2 regions of the Clostridium senegalense genome follow, and region 1 is predicted to be linked to the other one. Evidence: a T-box and tRNA genes for the amino acid it is inferred to sense, from the RefSeq annotation. Region 1 holds a T-box; the other holds one or more tRNA genes.
The links. The T-box of region 1 lies ahead of asnS (asparagine--tRNA ligase). A T-box ahead of a tRNA ligase gene usually reads a tRNA of that ligase, here a tRNA-Asn.

Region 1 (4,451 bases):
AGGATGAAGAGGAAGCATACAATGCAATAAAATTATTTTTAATGCACATTGATAGAACAATAACAGATTCTTTCTGTCATGCAAATATCGGACCTATGGATACTAAAGCAGGAAGGTTAATTTTAAAAGCAGAAAGAGAACTGCAAAATTCCACACCTAATATAACATTGAAAGTTGCTGAAAATACACCGGATGAACTTATGGTGGAAGCTGTGAATACTGCACTTAGTTGTGCAAAACCAAGCTTTGCTAATCATGAAATGTTCACTAATGATTTAGGAAATTACGCAATAGCAAGTTGTTATAATGGACTAAATATTGGTGGAGGAAGTTATACTTTAGTAAGGTTAAATCTTGCAAAGCTTGCACCAAAGGCAAAAAATATAGATGAATTTATGAACGAACTATTACCAAAATCAATTCAATCTATGTTAGAGCTTATGGATGTTAGAGTGAACTTTATTGTGGAGGAAAGTGGATTTTTTGAATCTAATTTCTTAGTAAAAGAAGGATTTTTAAATAAAGATAACTTTACTGCAATGTTCGGAATGGTTGGACTTGCAGATGCTGTAAACTATTTTGTAGGCTCAGAAAAGCAAGAAGATAGATTTGGATATTCAAAAGAAGCTAATGATTTAGGAATAGAAATTATAGAGAAAATGCAACAAGTAGTAAACTTACATACAAATGAGCATTGCAAAGCAACAGATGGAAAGTATGTATTACATGCTCAAGTAGGGCTTGATAGTGACAAAGGAGTAGCTCCAGGTTGTAGAATTCCAATAGGAGAAGAACCTCCAATACATGAGCACCTGATTCAAAGTGCTCCTTACCATAAGTATTTTCCATCAGGAATAGGTGATATATTTAAATTTGATGAAACAGCTAAGAGAAATCCTAAAGCTATAGTTGATATTGTTAGAGGAGCATTTAAGTTAAATTTAAGATATATTTCAGTATACTGTGCTGATTGTGATGTAATAAGAATAACTGGATATCTTGTAAAAAGATCTGATATAGAAAAATTAGAAAAAAATGAGCAAGTTCTAAATGATACAGTTGTTTTAGGATATGGAGCAGCTAAAAATGCTAAGATATTAGAGAGAAGATTAAGGAAAAATGAAGAATAGTAAAGCTTTAGTAAATAAAATAATTCCATTTAGTTCTGTAGATGGAGAAGGAAATAGAATGGCAATATTTTTACAAGGGTGTAATTACAATTGTTTGTATTGTCACAATCCAGAAACTATAAATTTATGTATAAACTGTGGTAAGTGTATTGAAAGTTGTAACTATGGTGCACTTACCATGGTTGATGATAAAGTTAATTATAACAGGGCTAAGTGTAAGAATTGCGATTGTTGTATAGCTGCTTGCGATAGAAATAGTAGTCCAAAAGTTTTGGAAATGACTGTAGATGATATTGTTAAAGAAATAGAAAAAGTTAAATTTTTTATATCAGGAATAACAGTATCCGGTGGAGAATGTACTCTTCAAAGTGAATTTCTTTTAGAGTTATTTAAAGTGGTTAAAAAAATGGGTTTAACTACATTCATAGATACAAATGGATCAACAAGATTATATGAAAATCAACAGTTGTTAGAAGTAACAGATAAAACTATGATAGATTTAAAAGCCTTTAATTCGAAAGAAAACAAAGAACTTGTAGGCCTTGGAAATGAAATGGTTTTAAAAAATATAGAAGAACTTGCGAAAAAAGATAAAGTCTATGAAATAAGAACAGTAGTAGTTCCAGAACTATTAGATAATGAATACACTATAGATATGGGAAGTAAACTTATATCAAAAATAGATAACAATATAATTTATAAATTAATAAAATTTCGTAGTTTAGGGGTAAGAGAAGAACTTTTAAAAGCATATACACCTAGTCAAGACTATATGAATAAATTAAAAGAAATAGCATTGAAAAATGGAGTTAAAAATGTTCTAATTGTGTAAAAATAATTTTTGAATTTAAATAGAATTAAATTTTAAAATATATAAAAATACATGAGTTTGACAATAATAATTAAAAAATAGTGCATAATATTATGTCAAAATAGAAAAAATAAATTTAAAATAAAAGATTTTCCACTTGACATTTCAATTGTGTCAATATAAAATCATATATAAATAAAGCAAATAAATAAAAACTATGAAGAGAAGAGTATATATAAGAGGTAATCTTAGCGAATTGGTGGTGGTGAGAGACCAATATGAAACTTATATAGAAGAACATCTCAGAGTTTCTAACCGAAATTGTTATGAAAGTAGGCTTAGACGGAGTCAAACCGTTATAGATTGAACAGTATCGATTAATATCTGTACTGATGATAAGTTGGTCATTTTATGACAATTTGGGTGGTACCGCGGAATCATAACCTTTCGTCCCTTTTATTAGAGGATGGAAGGTTTTTTTATATTTAAATTTATATTAAAACTAAAAAATAAAGTTAATTAGATTAAAAATAGATATATAAGTTAAAATTTTTAATCGCAATTTAAAGGAGGATATATATATGGAAAAAATACTTGTAAAACAACTTTACAGAGAATCTGAAAAATACGCAGAACAAATGATTTCAATAAGTGGATGGATTAGAACTTTAAGGGCATCTAAAAACTTTGGTTTTATAGAAATCAATGACGGAACTTTCTTCAAGAACCTTCAAGTTATATTTGAAGAAGGATTAGAAAATTTTAAAGAAGTATCAAAGTTAAGCATTAGTTCATCAATAACAGTAGAGGGAAAATTAGTTTTAACTCCAGGAGCTAAACAACCTTTTGAGTTAAAAGCTGAAAAAATAGAGATAGAAGGAGAATCAGATAACGATTATCCGCTTCAAAAGAAAAGACATAGTTTTGAATTCTTAAGAACAATAGCTCATTTAAGACCAAGAAGTAATACTTTCTCAGCTGTATTTAGAGTACGTTCATTAGTAGCTTTTGCTATACACAAATTTTTCCAAGAAAGAGGATTTGTTTATACTCATACTCCAATAATTACAGGAAGTGACTGTGAAGGCGCAGGAGAAATGTTTAGAATTACAACTATGGATTTAAACGATATTCCTAAAACAGAAGGTGGAGAAATAGATTATAAAGAAGATTTCTTTGGAAAAGAAACAAATTTAACAGTTAGTGGTCAACTTGCAGCAGAAGCTTATGCATTAGCATTTAGAAATGTTTATACTTTTGGACCAACATTTAGAGCTGAAAATTCAAATACAGCAAGACATGCTGCTGAATTCTGGATGGTAGAGCCTGAAATAGCATTTGCAGAGTTACAAGATGATATGGAACTTGCAGAAGATATGATTAAATATATAATAAGCTATGTATTAGAAAATGCTCCAGAGGAAATAGAATTCTTCAACAGCTTTATCGATAAAGGATTAAAAGAAAGATTAGTACACGTTGCTACATCTGATTTTGGAAAAGTAACTTATACAGAAGCAGTTGACATACTAAAGAAAGCAGATAAAGAATTCCAATATCCAGTAGAATGGGGTATAGATTTACAAACAGAGCATGAAAGATACTTAACAGAAGAAGTATTTAAAAAACCTTTATTTGTAACTGACTATCCAAAAGAGATAAAAGCATTCTATATGAGATTAAATGAAGACCAAAAAACTGTTGCAGCTATGGACTTATTAGTACCAGGAATAGGAGAAATAGTTGGAGGAAGCCAAAGGGAAGAAAGATTAGATGTACTAGAAGCTAGAATAGAAGAATTAGGACTTAAAAAAGAAGATTACTGGTGGTACCTAGAATTAAGAAAATACGGCGGAACTAAACATGCTGGATTTGGACTAGGATTTGAAAGAATGATAATGTACGTAACAGGAATAAGCAATATTAGAGACGTAATACCATTCCCAAGAACTACAGGAACAGCTGAATTCTAATATAAAAATATTAATAAAAAAGCTTTGAAGTGAAACTAAAGTTTCATTTTGAAGCTTTTTTACTATATTTTGCACAGGAAATCTGAAATTTTTATTTTAAAATGAATAAGTTTAAAATTCAATACTACATTTTGTATGAAAATATTTTAATTATAATGTAAATAAGTTATGTTATAATAAGTAAGTTAAATTAAAAATAAGTAATAAGGTGTGTTGATATGGAAGATTTAAGAAATACAATTGAAGAAATTTTAAATGAAGAAATTATAAAAATAGTTATTAGCAATAGGAGCAATAAAGAGGTTAAATATAATAAGATAAATTTTACATTAAAAGAAAATAGTAAAGGTGAATATTATCAAATAGAGCAGTATACAGATAAACAAGTATTTCATGAAAATATTGAAAAAAATATGCTAAAAGAAAAATTATTAGAATGCATGAATTCTAATTATAAGCAAATGTCAGCATGGTCTAAAGGAAGTAATTTTGAAGTGAAAATATCTAAAAAGGGAAAGATATTTTTAGGAAAAAAGA
Region 2 (4,451 bases), on a different contig from region 1:
TTATTTAGTTTCAGATGCCTAAAACAAATTATTTTAATATGTTTATCAATAGAATTAACTATATTATATTATATATCGTTAAAGGGGAGAAGAAAATGAGCGATACTAAAAAGTATGTAATGACGTACGAAGGCGTAAAAAAATTAGAAGAAGAATTAGAATTCTTAAAAACTGTGAAGAGAAAAGAAATAACTGAAAAGATAAAAGTTGCTTTAGGATATGGAGATTTAAGTGAAAACTCAGAATATGATGAAGCAAAAAATGAACAGGCTTTTGTAGAAGGAAGAATAATACAACTTGAGAACATGTTAAGAAATGCATCAGTTGTAGATGAAAGCGAACTAGACAACGATATAGTTAGTGTAGGCTCTATAGTAAGAGTTAAAGACTTTCAGTTTGATGAAGAAGTTGAGTTTGCAATTGTAGGGTCAGCAGAAGCAGATCCTATGGAAAATAAAATATCTAACGAGTCACCAGTTGGAAGTGCCCTTATCGGTAAAGGTGTTGGTGATGTAGTAGAAGCAATAATTCCGGATGGAACTAGTAAGTATGAGATAATTGAAATCAGAAGATCTTAGGAGGTTATTAACATGGAAGAAAATAACACAAGAGAATTAGAAATAGAAGATATACAAGCTAAAGAAGAAGAATTTAACGAACAGGTTACAATAAGAAGACAAAAATTAGCTGAACTTCAAGAGCAGGGTAAAGATCCTTTTGATGTATATAAGGTTAATAGAACTCATAATTCACAAGAAGTTAAAGAACAATTTGAAGAATTAGGAGATAATCTTGTAACTATAGCTGGAAGACTTATGTCAAAAAGAATCCAAGGTAAAGCAGGATTCTGTGATGTTCATGATAGAGATGGTAAAATACAAATATATGTTAGATTAGATGCAGTTGGAGAAGAGTCTTTTAAAGATGCTAAAACTTTTGATATTGGAGATTTTGTAACTGTAACAGGTACAGCTTTTGTTACTAGAACAGGAGAAACTTCAATACGTGCAAAAGAAATAACATTAATATCAAAATCTTTAAAACCATTACCAGAAAAATGGCATGGACTTAAAAATCCAGATTTAAAATATAGACAAAGAGAAGTAGACCTTGTTATGAATAAGGATGTTAGAGATACATTCATGAAGAGAATTAACATAATAAAAGCTATAAGAGAATTCTTAGATAATAGAGGATACTTAGAGGTTGAAACTCCAATACTATCACCTATTGCAGGGGGAGCCGCTGCTAGACCTTTTGTAACTCATCATAACACATTAGATATAGACATGTACCTAAGAATAGCTACAGAATTATATTTAAAAAGATGTATAGTTGGTGGATTCGAAAAGGTTTATGATATGGGTAAAAACTTCAGAAATGAAGGAATGAGTATAAGACATAACCCAGAGTTTACAATGATAGAGTTATATGAAGCTTATGCTGATTATAATGATATGATGGAAATAATGGAACAACTTGTTGCATATGCATGTGAAAAAGTACATGGAACAACTAAAGTTACGTACCAAGGAACAGAAATAGATTTCACACCACCTTGGAGAAGAATAACAATGGTTGATGCTGTAAAAGAATATGCAGGTATAGATTTTAATGAAATAAAAACAGATGAAGAAGCTCAAAAAATTGCTAAAGAGAAACATTTAGAATTCCCTAAAGCAATAGATAAAGTAACAAAGGGTGAAGTATTAAATATGTTATTTGAAGAATATGGAGAAGAACATTTAATACAACCAACATTCCTTTGTGATTATCCTGTTGAAATATCACCATTAACTAAGAAAAAACGTGGTAATGAAGGATTTACAGAAAGATTCGAAGGTTTTGTTTATGGTAGAGAAGTATGTAATGCATACTCAGAGCTTAATGATCCAATAGTTCAAAGAGATAGATTTGCACAACAAGCAAATGAAAGAGAACTTGGTGATGATGAGGCTTATGTTATAGATGAAGAATTCATGAATGCATTAGAAATAGGTATGCCTCCAACAGGTGGATTAGGAATTGGTATAGATAGAATAGTAATGTTCTTAACTGATTCAACATCTATAAGAGACGTAATATTATTCCCTACAATGAAACCATTACAATAAGAAAAATTTCATTTAAATATAAAGAATAAAGCCTAAAAGTTTTAGGCTTTATTCTTTTATTTAAAAAATAAAAAAAATAAGAAAAACTACTTGAAAAAAAATAAAAGTTTATGTATAATGAAAGTGTAAATTAATTAAATATTCCGCGATAGCTCAACGGTGGAGCACTCGGCTGTTAACCGATAGGTTGAAGGTTCGAATCCTTTTCGCGGAGCCATTTGAATTTTCAAGTAATACAGTTGTATTACTTTTTTTTGAATAAAAAATATAAAAAAGGACATACATATATTTAGAAGTATTTTTAATAATATAGAACCAAAGACTATTTTAGTTCATAGTATAATATAAAAACTAAAAAGTATTGTCTTGACAATGAAAGTTATTTTGATAAAATAGGTATATATAATTTAATAGATATATGATGAGAAAGAAGAGTAACAATAAAGAATTAAAAGAGAGATGGTGTTTGGTGTAAACCATTATGAATTTATTGTGAATGGAGCTTTTGAGTATAGTTGGAAGAGTTGAGCTATTGCTAATAAGGGTGGAACCGCGGAATTAAATTTCGTCCCTTAACTAGTAATGGTTTTTTTATTTTTAGAAACAAAAAAGGAGGAAGTATTATGACAGAAATAACTATGGATAAGATTATTAGCTTATGTAAAAATAGAGGTTTTATATTTGCTGGGTCAGAGATTTATGGAGGACTAGCAAATTCTTGGGATTATGGTCCTATAGGTGTAGAATTTAAAAACAATGTAAAAAAAGCATGGTGGAAAAAGTTTGTTCAAGAAAGTCCATATAACGTAGGATTAGATTGTTCAATACTTATGAATCCACAAGTTTGGGTTGCTACAGGACATGTAGGTGGTTTCTCAGACCCATTAATGGATTGTAAAGAATGTAAAGCTAGATTTAGAGCAGATAAATTAGTTGAAGATCACATGGCTGCGCAAGGAGCTGAATTTGCAGTAGCAGATGGATGGACTAACGAAGAATATAAAAATTATATTGAGAAAAATGAAATAGTATGTCCTAAATGTGGAAAAAGAAATTTCACTGATATAAGAAAATTTAACTTAATGTTTAAAACATTCCAAGGTATAACAGAAGATAATAAATCAGAAATATACTTAAGACCTGAAACAGCTCAAGGTATATTTGTAAACTTTAAAAATGCTCAAAGAGCATCTAGAAAAAAAGTACCATTTGGAGTAGCTCAAGTTGGTAAATCTTTTAGAAATGAAATAACTCCAGGAAACTTTACATTTAGAACTAGAGAATTCGAACAAATGGAACTTGAATTCTTCTGTAAACCAGGAACTGATTTAGAGTGGTTTGAATACTGGAAAGATTATTGTAAAAAATTCTTATTTGATTTAGGAATGAGAGAAGAAAGCTTAAGATTTAGAGATCATAGCAAAGAAGAATTATCTTTCTATAGTAATGCAACATGTGATATAGAATTCTTATTCCCATTTGGATGGGGCGAACTATGGGGAATAGCTGATAGAACAGATTACGATTTAAAAAGACATATGGAACATTCAGGTGAGGATATGAAATATCTAGATCCTACAACTAATGAAAAATATGTACCATATGTAATAGAACCATCATTAGGTGCAGACAGAGTAGCTTTAGCGTTTTTAATAAATGCATATGAAGAAGAAGAATTAGAAGGCGGAGATGTAAGAAATGTATTACACTTACACCCTGCATTAGCACCATTTAAAGCTGCAGTATTACCACTAAGCAAGAAATTAAGTGAAAAGTCATTAGAAGTATATTCTATGCTTGCTAAAAAATTCAATATTGAATATGATGAAGCAGGAAGTATAGGAAAAAGATATAGAAGACAAGATGAGATTGGAACTCCGCTTTGTATAACTGTTGACTTTGATACAATGGAAGATAATACTGTTACAATTAGAGATAGAGATACAATGGAACAAATAAGATTATCAGTAGATGATTTAGTTAAATATATAGAAGAAAAAATAGAGTTTTAATAAATAAAATAAAAATCCCAACAAAAACTTGTTGGGATTTTAATTAGGTGTTTTTAAAAATAGCAGTTTACTATTCTTATATATTTTATATAGTATATCATGGTAAAAATAAAGTATTTTACTTTGAATAATATATAAAAAGTATAAATTTGAATAATTAAACTGATTTTAAAAAATGCTTTATGTAAAATATACAAAAAAAATAACCGGATTAAAATCCGGTAAAAAATAGGGTTTAATCATGGGGATATGTTATGTGTTATGTTAAAATTTTGGGGAATCATCTTAACATATTCCTTACGGCACAAACAAAGTATATCATTTA

Region 2: it has a tRNA-Asn gene. The T-box ahead of asnS (asparagine--tRNA ligase) is inferred to sense a tRNA for this amino acid. The anticodon was not compared.

The regions. Positions count from the first base shown of each region.
Region 1 covers NZ_JAHLNC010000001.1:823,293-827,743, reverse strand. The annotation lists gene KQI36_RS03930 (YjjI family glycine radical enzyme) at 1-1,130, shown strand, start outside; gene KQI36_RS03925 (YjjW family glycine radical enzyme activase) at 1,120-1,962, shown strand; T-box leader at 2,150-2,399, shown strand; gene asnS (asparagine--tRNA ligase) at 2,523-3,914, shown strand; gene KQI36_RS03915 (class I SAM-dependent methyltransferase) at 4,133-4,451, shown strand, end outside.
Region 2 covers NZ_JAHLNC010000003.1:15,720-20,170, reverse strand. The annotation lists gene greA (transcription elongation factor GreA) at 96-578, shown strand; gene lysS (lysine--tRNA ligase) at 591-2,114, shown strand; tRNA gene KQI36_RS07405 (tRNA-Asn) at 2,257-2,331, shown strand; gene KQI36_RS07400 (glycine--tRNA ligase) at 2,735-4,126, shown strand.